Regions from separate parts of the Leucobacter holotrichiae genome, predicted to be linked through region 3. Evidence: predicted binding sites of a transcription regulator. Region 3 holds the regulator's gene; each other region holds the start of a gene.
What was found. Region 3 encodes HrcA, which represses chaperone genes, less so after heat shock. Its sites were predicted from a motif close to TTNGCACTCGNNNNNNNCGAGTGCNAA; they were not measured.
Positions count from the first base shown of each region.

Region 1 (3,271 bases), on a different contig from region 3:
CTGACGGGCATGATGCGCGTGCTGAGCTTCATGCCGTTCATGACCGCCGTGATCGCGGCGTTCGTCCCTCTCGCTGCGGGGCTGTACCTGCTCACGACGACGGCGTGGACGCTCGGGGAGCGGCTGATCCTGACCCGCATCTACCAGCCGGGGGGCTGAGACGGGAGCGGGTGCTGCTCCTCGTTGCATCACGCCCCGTCCCCGCGCCGCCGTCCCCGCTGCAACTACGCAGATCTGCCGTCGAGCACACCGAAATCCGGGGTCCGGTGTGCTCGACGGCAGATCTGCGCTGCTAGGCTGGCGTGATGAACGAGTCGACACAGCCGCAATTGGAGGCGGTGCGGCAGCGGATCGACGCGCTGGATCGCCGGATCGTCGAGCTGATCGCCGAGCGCCAGGAGCAGGTGCTGATCGCTGGTTCGCTGAAGCAGGACGCGCAGGCGGTGCGGGCGCCCGACCGGGTGGAGCAGCTGATCCGCAAGGTGCGTGCGCTCGCGACCGACGCGGGGGCGTCGCCCGAGGTCGTCGAAGCGGCGTACCGGGCTCTCATCGCCGCGTTCATCGAGCTCGAGCTCGACTCGAGCGGGCATCGGGCCTAGCGAGCGGCCAGGGCGCGGAGGCTACCGCTTCCGATTCCACAGCTGGTGGGTCAACCCGCTCGAACTGCTGACCGATTCGATCGTGAAGCGATCCTCGATCCCCACGACGTCGTCCCAGAGGCGCACGCCGCGACCCAGCGTGATCGGCACGACCACGACGTGCATGAAGTCGACGAGGTCGTCGCGCAGGAACTGGCGAATCGTCGAGGGCCCGCCCCCGATGCGAACGTCCTTGCCGTCGGCGGCCTCGTTCGCGCGGCGCAGCGCCTCCGCCGGGTCGGCGTCGATGAAGTGGAAGCTCGTGCCGTTCGCGAACACCATGGGCTCGCGCGGGTGGTGCGTGAGTATGAAGCAGGGGGTTTTGAAGGGCGGTTCCTCGCCCCACCATCCGCGCCACCCGTCATCGGGCCAGGGCCCGTTCTGCGGCCCGAACTTGCGGCGCCCCATGATCTCCGCGCCGATGCCCTGCCCCCACATGCTGAACAGGGCACGATCCAGCGTCACCGGATCAGCGACCCGGTGAACGCCCTCGATGACGCGGCCGTCGAACCAGCCGAAGAGCGCACCGGCGTCTCCGATCGGACGGTCGAACGTCACGTGCTCGCCGGCCGAGAAGCCGTCGAGGGACACGAACTGGTTGTGTATGCGAGCGCGAGCCATGACGCCTCCGGGCGATTGCAGTCCGATCGCTCAACTCTAGGCCGGTGGAGCCGAGGAGGGAAGGGGCGGGCGCCGGTCTGCGGCCCCGCCCCGAGCCTCAGCGGCGGGTCAGCCCTTACGCGGGGCTGTTCTCCAGCTGCTGCGGCTTCGCCCCGCCGTCTGCCTCCAGCGTCTGCGATGCTGCGCCGCCGTTCGCGCTGGTGACCTCCACCTTGCGCGGCTTCGCCCGCTCGCTGACCGGGATCGTCACGCACAGCACGCCGTTGTCGTAGCTGGCGCTGATGCGCTCGGTATCGATGCCCTGGCCGAGGCTGAGCTGGCGCAGGAAGCTGCCCGATGTGCGTTCGCGGGTGATCCACTTCACGTTCTCGGTGCTCGGCAGGGTGCGCTCGGCGCGGATCGTGAGCAACTGGCCGTCCACATCGATGTCGACGGAGCCCGGATCCATGCCGGGCAGATCAGCGGTCAGCAGGTAGTGGTCGCCGTCGCGATAGAGATCCATGGGCATCTGCCGCGGCCCGCGCAGGGGCTCGTTGAACAGCGTGTCGGCGAGGCGTTCCATCTCACGGAAAGGGGTGTAGGTTGCCATGTTTCTCACCTTTCTCTGAACTGACGATTCAAGATGTGAAAGTTGAGTGCATATCACTCAACTTGAGAAAATATTAGCACTCTCTCGGGTAGAGTGCTAACTGTTGTTCGCTCGAGGCAAACGCGCCGCTCACTAGCATCAGCCGGGATACGGCCGCAACGGGCAGCAGCGGCCGCGCAGGTCTCGTAGACTGCGATAACAGAGACTCGCAAGGGGGTGCCATGACCGAGATGAAGGACATGACGGGCGGGCGCGAACTCGTCATGGTGTCCAACCGGTTGCCGGTGGACCGGGTCGTCGAGAAGGATGGATCCACCTCGTGGCGCACCTCACCGGGAGGCCTCGTCACGGCGGTCGCCCCCATCGTGGAGCAGCTCGGCTGCCTCTGGGTGGGGTGGGTCGGTTCTGCAGACGAGGCGGTCGACCCGTTCGAGATCGGCTCGATGCGCCTCGCACCCGTCGAACTGAGCGAGGACGACATCGAGCTCTACTACGAGGGCTTCTCGAACGGCACGCTCTGGCCGCTCTACCACGACGTCATCGCGCGCCCCGAGTTCCACCGCGTGTGGTGGGACCGCTATCAGAAGGTGAACCAGCGCTTCGCCGAGCGCGTCGCGCAGCACGCGGCGGAGGGCGCGATCGTCTGGGTGCACGACTACCAGCTGCAGCTCGTGCCCGCGATGCTGCGCGAGCTGCGCCCCGACCTCACGATCGCCTTCTTCCTGCACATCCCGTTCCCGCCGAGCCGGCTCTTCGCGCAGCTCCCGTGGCGCAAGCGCGTGGTCGAGGGCCTGCTCGGAGCCGACGTGATCGGATTCCAGCAGGTCACCGACGCCGTGGCGTTCCGTATGACGGCCGAGCGATTCACCCGCGTGCCCGCGCTCGGCAATACGATCGTCGTGCCCGGCGCCGCCGGTGAGCCGTCGCGCACGGTGCTCGCCCAGGAATTCCCGATCTCGATCGATGCCGCGGCCTTCGCCGAGGTGGCCGCCCGCCCCGAGATCCAGGAGCGGGCGAGGGAGATCCGCGCCGAACTCGGCAACCCGAAGACGGTCATGCTGGGCGTCGACAGACTCGACTACACGAAGGGGATCAGGCACCGTCTCAAGGCGTTCGACGAGCTGCTCTCGGACGGCGAGATCGATGCCGAGCAGACGGTGCTCGTGCAGGTGGCGAGCCCGAGCCGGGAGCGCGTCGACGCCTATCGGCAGCTGCGCGACGAGGTCGAGCTCACCGTGGGGCGCATCAACGGCGAGTACGGAAGCATCGGGCACGCGCCGCTCGTCTATCTGCATCGCGGGCACACACGCGACGAGATGGTGGCGCTCTACCTGGCCGCGGACGTGCTGCTGGTCACTCCGCTGCGCGACGGTATGAACCTCGTCGCGAAGGAGTACGCCGCGTGCCGCACCGACGAGCAGGG
Region 1 covers NZ_JBVUAC010000005.1:259,303-262,573, reverse strand. Annotated here, with positions in the region: gene AC0KXF_RS08945 (YidC/Oxa1 family membrane protein insertase) at 1-159, shown strand, start outside; gene AC0KXF_RS08940 (chorismate mutase) at 306-599, shown strand; gene AC0KXF_RS08935 (dihydrofolate reductase family protein) at 621-1,259, opposite strand; gene AC0KXF_RS08930 (Hsp20/alpha crystallin family protein) at 1,375-1,848, opposite strand; gene AC0KXF_RS08925 (bifunctional alpha,alpha-trehalose-phosphate synthase (UDP-forming)/trehalose-phosphatase) at 2,070-3,271, shown strand, end outside.
Region 1: a site for HrcA is predicted at 1,922-1,948, ahead of AC0KXF_RS08930 (Hsp20/alpha crystallin family protein). Genes of this name have one in related genera too.

Region 2 (3,271 bases), on a different contig from region 3:
GCCTGCGCCCGGATCAGCCGCCGCGGGGGCAGCCGGCTCGGGCTTGTCGGCGACGACGGCCTCGGTGGTGAGGAAGAGGCCGGCGATCGACGCGGCGTTCTGCAGCGCCGAACGGGTCACCTTGGCGGGATCGAGGATGCCCTGCTCGGCCAGGTCGCCGTACTCGCCGGTCGCGGCGTTCAGGCCGTGGCCGAGGGGCAGGCTCGCCACACGATCGGCGACCACGCCGGGCTCGAGGCCCGCGTTGAGCGCGATCTGACGCAGCGGCGCCTCGATGGCGGCCTTGACGATCTTGGCGCCGACGGCCTCGTCGCCCGAGAGGCCGAGCCCCTCGAAGACGTCCTTGCCGGCCTGGATCAGCGCGACACCACCGCCGGGCAGCACGCCCTCGTCGACGGCGGCCTTCGCGTTGCGCACCGCGTCCTCGATGCGGTGCTTGCGCTCCTTGAGCTCGACCTCGGTGGCCGCGCCCGCCTTGATGACGGCGACGCCGCCGGCGAGCTTCGCGAGGCGCTCCTGCAGCTTCTCGCGGTCGTAGTCGCTATCGGTCGACTCGATCTCGCGACGGATCTGCTGCACGCGGCCGGCGATCTGCTCTTCCTCGCCGCCGCCCTGGACGATGGTGGTCTCGTCCTTGGTGATGATGACCTTGCGCGCGGTGCCGAGCATGTCGAGGGTCGCGTTCTCGAGCTTGAGACCGACCTCCTCGGAGATGACGGTGCCGCCGGTGAGGATCGCGATGTCCTGCAGCATGGCCTTGCGGCGATCGCCGAAGCCGGGAGCCTTGACGGCGGCCGACTTGAAGATGCCGCGGATCTTGTTGAGCACGAGGGTGGCGAGCGCCTCGCCCTCGACGTCCTCAGCGATGATGAGGAGCTGCTTGCCCGACTGGATCACGGGATCGACGACGGGGAGCAGGTCCTTGATGTTCGAAACCTTGCTGTTGACGATGAGGATGTAGGGATCCTCGAAGACCGCCTCCTGGCGATCGGCGTCGGTGACGAAGTAGGCCGAGAGGTAGCCCTTGTCGAAGCGCATGCCCTCGGTCAGCTCGAGCTCGGTGCCGAAGGTGTTCGACTCCTCGACGGTGACGACGCCCTCCTTGCCGACCTTGTCGATGGCCTCGGCGATGAGCTGACCGATCTGCTCGTCGGCGGCCGAGATCGAGGCGGTGGCGGCGATCTGCTCAGTGGTCTCGATCTCCTTCGCGTTCTCGAGGAGCTTCGCCGAGACGGCGGCGACGGCCTTCTCGATGCCCTTCTTGATGGCGATGGGGTCGCTGCCGGCGGCAACGTTGCGGAGGCCCTCACGCACGAGCGCCTGTGCGAGCACGGTGGCGGTGGTGGTGCCGTCGCCCGCGACGTCGTCGGTCTTCTTGGCGACCTCCTTGACGAGCTCGGCGCCGATCTTCTCGTACGGATCGTCGAGTTCGATCTCCTTGGCGATGGAGACGCCGTCGTTGGTGATGGTGGGAGCGCCCCACTTCTTCTCGAGCACGACGTTGCGGCCGCGCGGGCCGAGCGTCACCTTAACCGTATCGGCGAGGGTGTTCAGACCCCGCTCGAGTCCACGACGCGCTTCCTCATCAAACGCAATGATCTTTGCCATGTACTTCGCCCCTCCCGGACGTCTCTACCGATGGTCAGCTCCGTGCCGGCGCAGGCACCGACGCACGGATGTTTTAGCACTCAGCCGAATCGACTGCTAACACCAATCTTGGCACTCAAGCATGTCGAGTGCAAGCAGCGGTGCTCGCGATCAGCGAACACGCAGCCCGATCATTCGTCGTCGCGAAGGCGCGGCGACCGTCGCGTCACTCAGCGGGCAGGGTGGCGGGATCGACGGCCATGCCGGTAGCGGGGTCCACCGGCCAGCCGGTGACGGGGTCGATCAGCCAGCCCGTCCCGGGGTCGATGAGCAGACCGGTTTCGGGATCGATCTCGTATCCGGTCTCCGGATCGATCTGGGGTTCGCCCTCCGCGGGCTCCTCGGACCCGGCGCCATCGAGGTTCTTCGCTTCCTCGATCCCCGGCCCCGCATAGTCGGCCCCCAGCAGCACGACGAGCTGCGATCCGTACTCCTGGTACTCGTCGGCCTGGTAGGTCGAGAGGCCACCGAGCTTGGCCGCGAGACCCGCCGCGGCCGATGCGTCCGCCTCATCGCTGTAGAAGACCGCTGAGATCTGCACGTCGCTCGCGGAGGCACTGCCGCTGAACAGGATCGTGCCCCACTGCTCCTGGGTGATGATCTGATCGAGTGCGGCCGCGAGGTTGGTGGTCTCGGTGCCGTTGAGCACGGCCACGGTCGCCTCGGGATCGAGCACGGCGTCCGGAGTCTGGGCCGTGCTCGAGGTTCTCTTCGGACGGTCGCCCGGCAGTTGGCCCGCCTTGTCGATCGCGATCACGAAGCCGATACCCGCAGCCGTGAGCAGCGCGAAACCGAGCAGAGCGGCGATCAGGTACTGCGAGACGTAGCGGGGCTGGGCCGTGAAACGATGCGCTCCGACCCGGCCGCTGCGGGGAACGCGGTCGAATCTGTCTTCGGGGTAGTCCTGGCGCGCGCCACGAGGCTCGGTCGTGCCCTCGGTCTTCTGCGCCACCCCTGCTCCCGTCCAATCCTTCGGCCGCCGGGATGCTCCCCCGCGATTCCCCCTTAGCGTACCTTGCCGCATCCTGACAGTTCTCCGACGACGCGACGGTTTCGCAGTCGTCGCCCCGGGCGGTCGGAGCGAATCCTCAGGATCCGGCTTCGGCGGGATCCTGCAGCGAATCGGGTGCGTAGATCGCGCGCGCGAGGCCGTCGATGACATCGGGGATGCGGGTGCCACCCGCGAACAGCACCGAGTCGTCGATATCGATGATGCGCCGGTGCTGCCCCGCGGAGGTGAGGCCGATGCTCGGCTGCGCCCGGATCAGGCCGTCCACGCCGCCCGCGCTCTCGAGCCCCTTCGACATCACGATGATGATGTCGGGATCCATCGCGATCAACGCCTCCTCGGTCATCGGCCGTTCGCCCTCCCAGCCGATCTCGGCGGCGACGTCGACGGCACCGAGCGAACGGATGAGGGAATCGATGCCGCTGCCCTCGCCGAAGAGATAGAAGATGCCGGCGGTGCCCCGCACATAGAGGAAGGCGACACGGGGCAGATCGGCCGGATCAGCGGGCAGCATCTGCTGCACCTCGGCCTCCTTCTCGGAGATCGCCCGGCGCAGGGTGTCGATGAGCGGGGGCGCCGCTTCCCCGACACCCAGCGCATCGGCGACCTGCTGCG
Region 2 covers NZ_JBVUAC010000002.1:163,939-167,209, forward strand. Annotated here, with positions in the region: gene groL (chaperonin GroEL) at 1-1,608, opposite strand, end outside; gene AC0KXF_RS04395 (LytR C-terminal domain-containing protein) at 1,814-2,599, opposite strand; gene AC0KXF_RS04400 (heme/hemin ABC transporter substrate-binding protein) at 2,736-3,271, opposite strand, start outside.
Region 2: a site for HrcA is predicted at 1,682-1,708, ahead of groL (chaperonin GroEL). Genes of this name have one in related genera too.

Region 3 (3,271 bases):
TCGGCGTGTTCACCTGCACCGCGATCTTGAGGTCGCCCCGGGTCGTACTGCGCAGCCCCTGGATGCCGCGCCCGCGCACCGTGATGACGTCGCCCGACTGCGTGCCGGCCACGACGTCCACATCGACCTCCCCGTCGAGGGCCTTCAGCTTCGCCGTGGTGCCGAGCACCGCATCGGTCATCGAGACCTGCATGGTGCACAGCAGGTCGTTGCCGTCCCGGCTGAACACGTCATGGTGCATCACCCGGAACTCGACGAACAGGTCGCCGTTCGGGCCGCCACCCGGGCCGACCTCGCCTCCGCCGCGCATCTGCAGGCGGGTGCCGGTGTCGATGCCCGAGGGGATGTCGATCGGGATCGTGCGGCGCTCGCGCACCCGGCCCTTGCCGCCGCACTCGACGCACGGGTGCTCGATCACGGTGCCGTAGCCCTGGCAGCTGCCGCAGGGGTGCATCGTGACGACGTTGCCGAACAGCGAGCGCACCTGGCGCTGCACCTGCCCCTGACCGCCGCAGACGTCGCACGTGACCGGGTGGGTGCCCGGCTGGCAACAGCTGCCCTGGCAGACCTCGCACAGCACCGCGGTGTTGACCGTGATGTCGCGCTGCGCCCCGAAGATCACCTCTTCGAGGGAGACATCGACGCGGATCATGGCATCGTCGCCGCGCTCGGAGCGGGAGCGCGGGCCGCGCTGCGCCCCGCCGAAGCCGCCCCCGAAGAACGTCTCGAAGATGTCGCCGAAGCCGGCGGCGCCGCCCTGGCCGCCGCCCATGTCGTAGCGCTGCCGCTGCTCGGGGTCGCTCAGCACGTCGTAGGCGTGGGTGACGTTCTTGAAGCGCTCCGCCGCATCCTCGCTCGGGTTCACGTCGGGGTGCAGCTCGCGCGCGAGCCGGCGATAGGCCTTCTTGATCTCTTCGGGCGTCGCCTCGCGCGACACACCGAGAGTCTCGTAGTGATCGGCCACGTTGTGCTCCTCAGGGGTGTTGTTCGGTGAGTTCGATGACTGGACGCGGCGGGGCGCATGACGCGCGCCCGCGGGAGTTACTGCTCCTCGCCCAGGAAGTGATTGAGATAGCGCGCCACCGCGCGCACCGCAGCGATGTTACCCGCGTAGTCCATGCGCATGGGCCCCAGCACGCCCAGCTTCGATACCGAGTCGGCCTCGCGCTCGTAGCTGGAGGCGATCACGGAGGTGGCCGCGAGGCCGTAGCGCGCGTTCTCCCGCCCGATCGAGGCCGAGACGTCGCGCCCGTCCTGCGCGAGCTCGCCGAACAGGCGCAGCAGGGCGACCTGCTCCTCGATCGCCTCGAGCACCGCGGGCAGCGACCCCGCGAACTCGCCGGGCCGGGAGAGATTGGCGGCGCCCGACACCGCGATGCGCTCGCTGCGGTTGGCCTGCAGCTGGCTCGACACGACCGAGAGCACCCGCCGCACCAGCTCGGTCTCGTCGGGCTGCGCCCACTCGGAGACGCGCTCGAGCAGGTCTGTCACCGCGGCGACCGCGGCCTCGACATCCGCGCCGACCGCTGTCTCCGAGATCCGCTGCTTCAGGCCGTGCACCCACGCCTCGGTAACCCGGGAGGCCGGCAGCCACGCCACCTGCTGCTCGACCACGCCACTGCCGAGGATGAGCACGCAGAGCACCCGATCCTCCCCGATCGCGACCAGGTCGATGTGGCGCACGACCGTGCGGCGCAGCGACGGGTACTGCGCGACCGCCACCTGGTTGGTGAGCTGCGCGAGCAGTCGGACCGTGCGCGCCATGACGTCGTCGAGGTCGCTCGACTCGCCGAGGAAGCGCTCGATGGCGGATCGCTGAGCGGCGCTCAACGGGCGGATCCTGGCGAGCGTGTCGACGTACAGACGGTAGCCCTTGTCCGTGGGCACCCGGCCCGAGGAGGTGTGTGTCTGAGCGATCAGCTCGTCCTCCTCGAGCAGCGCCATGTCGTTGCGGATCGTGGCTGCGGAGACCCCGAAGCTGTGCCGATCGACGATGGCCTTGGACCCCACGGGTTCGTTCGATGAGACGTAGTCGCTCACGATTGCGTGCAGCACCGCGAGGCTGCGCTCCGACACCATGCGACCGACCGTCCTTCCTGGCACTCGTCTCTTCAGAGTGCCAAGTCTACCGCAGCACCCTCGTAGGCGTCCGCAACGACGCACGCCGACAGCGAACCCCGGGCGGGCCCCGACGGCCCCGGGGACGCGGCTCACCCTCCGAGCAGGCGATGCACGACCGTGTCTGCGAGCAGGCGCCCGCGCAGGGTCGGGATCACGCGCGCGGGCCGCCCGGGAACCGCGATCGCGGCCCGCCCGTCGATGAGCCCGTCGGCGATGAGCTGCGGGATCGCGCGGCGCTCATCGGCCGACAGCACTTCCGCGGGCAGGCCCTCGGCGATCCGCGTCTCGAGCAGCACGCGCTCCTCGCGCCTCGCCTCCTCGCTCAGCGTCTCCCTCGCGTGCGCCGGCGAGATCCCCGCAGCGATGCGCTGCGCGTAGGCGCCCGGGTGCTTCACGTTCCACCACCGCACTCCGCCGACGTGGCTGTGAGCGCCGGGACCGGCGGCCCACCAGTCCTCGCCCGTCCAGTACGCGAGGTTGTGCCCGGAGCGGGTCTCGGGGGTGCGCGACCAGTTGCTGATCTCGTACCACGAGAACCCCGCGGCCGAGAAGCGCGCGTCGGCGAGCTCGTACATATCGGCGTGCAGGTCCTCGTCGGGCTCGGGCACCTCGCCGCGGCGGATCTGCGCTGCGAGCTTCGTGCCCTGCTCGACGATCAGCGCGTATGCGGAGATGTGGTCCGGATCCGTGGCGAGCGCGGCATCGATCGAGCACTCCCAATCGGCGAGCGACTCCCCCGGTGTGCCGTAGATGAGGTCGACGCTCACCTGCAGCCCGGCCTCCCGCGCCCATCGGGTGACGAGCGGAACGCGCTCGGGCGTGTGCGTGCGATCGAGCGTCGCGAGCACGTGGGGCACCGCCGACTGCATGCCGAAGCTCACCCGGGTGAACCCGGCCGCCGCGAGTTCAGCGAGGTACGCCTCGTCGACCGAGTCGGGGTTCGCCTCGGTCGTCACCTCCGCTCCCGGGGCCAGCCCCCACTCGTCGCGGATCCGGCCGAGCATGTCGGCCAGGTCGCGCGCGGGCAGCAGCGTGGGCGTGCCGCCCCCGAAGAAGACGGTCGACACCCGGCGATCCGGCACTCCGGCGCACCGCAGCACCTCGGCGCCGAAGCTCAGCTCGTGCTGCACCTGCCCCGCGTAGTCGTCGC
Region 3 covers NZ_JBVUAC010000001.1:322,082-325,352, forward strand. Annotated here, with positions in the region: gene dnaJ (molecular chaperone DnaJ) at 1-964, opposite strand, end outside; gene hrcA (heat-inducible transcriptional repressor HrcA) at 1,042-2,079, opposite strand; gene hemW (radical SAM family heme chaperone HemW) at 2,211-3,271, opposite strand, start outside.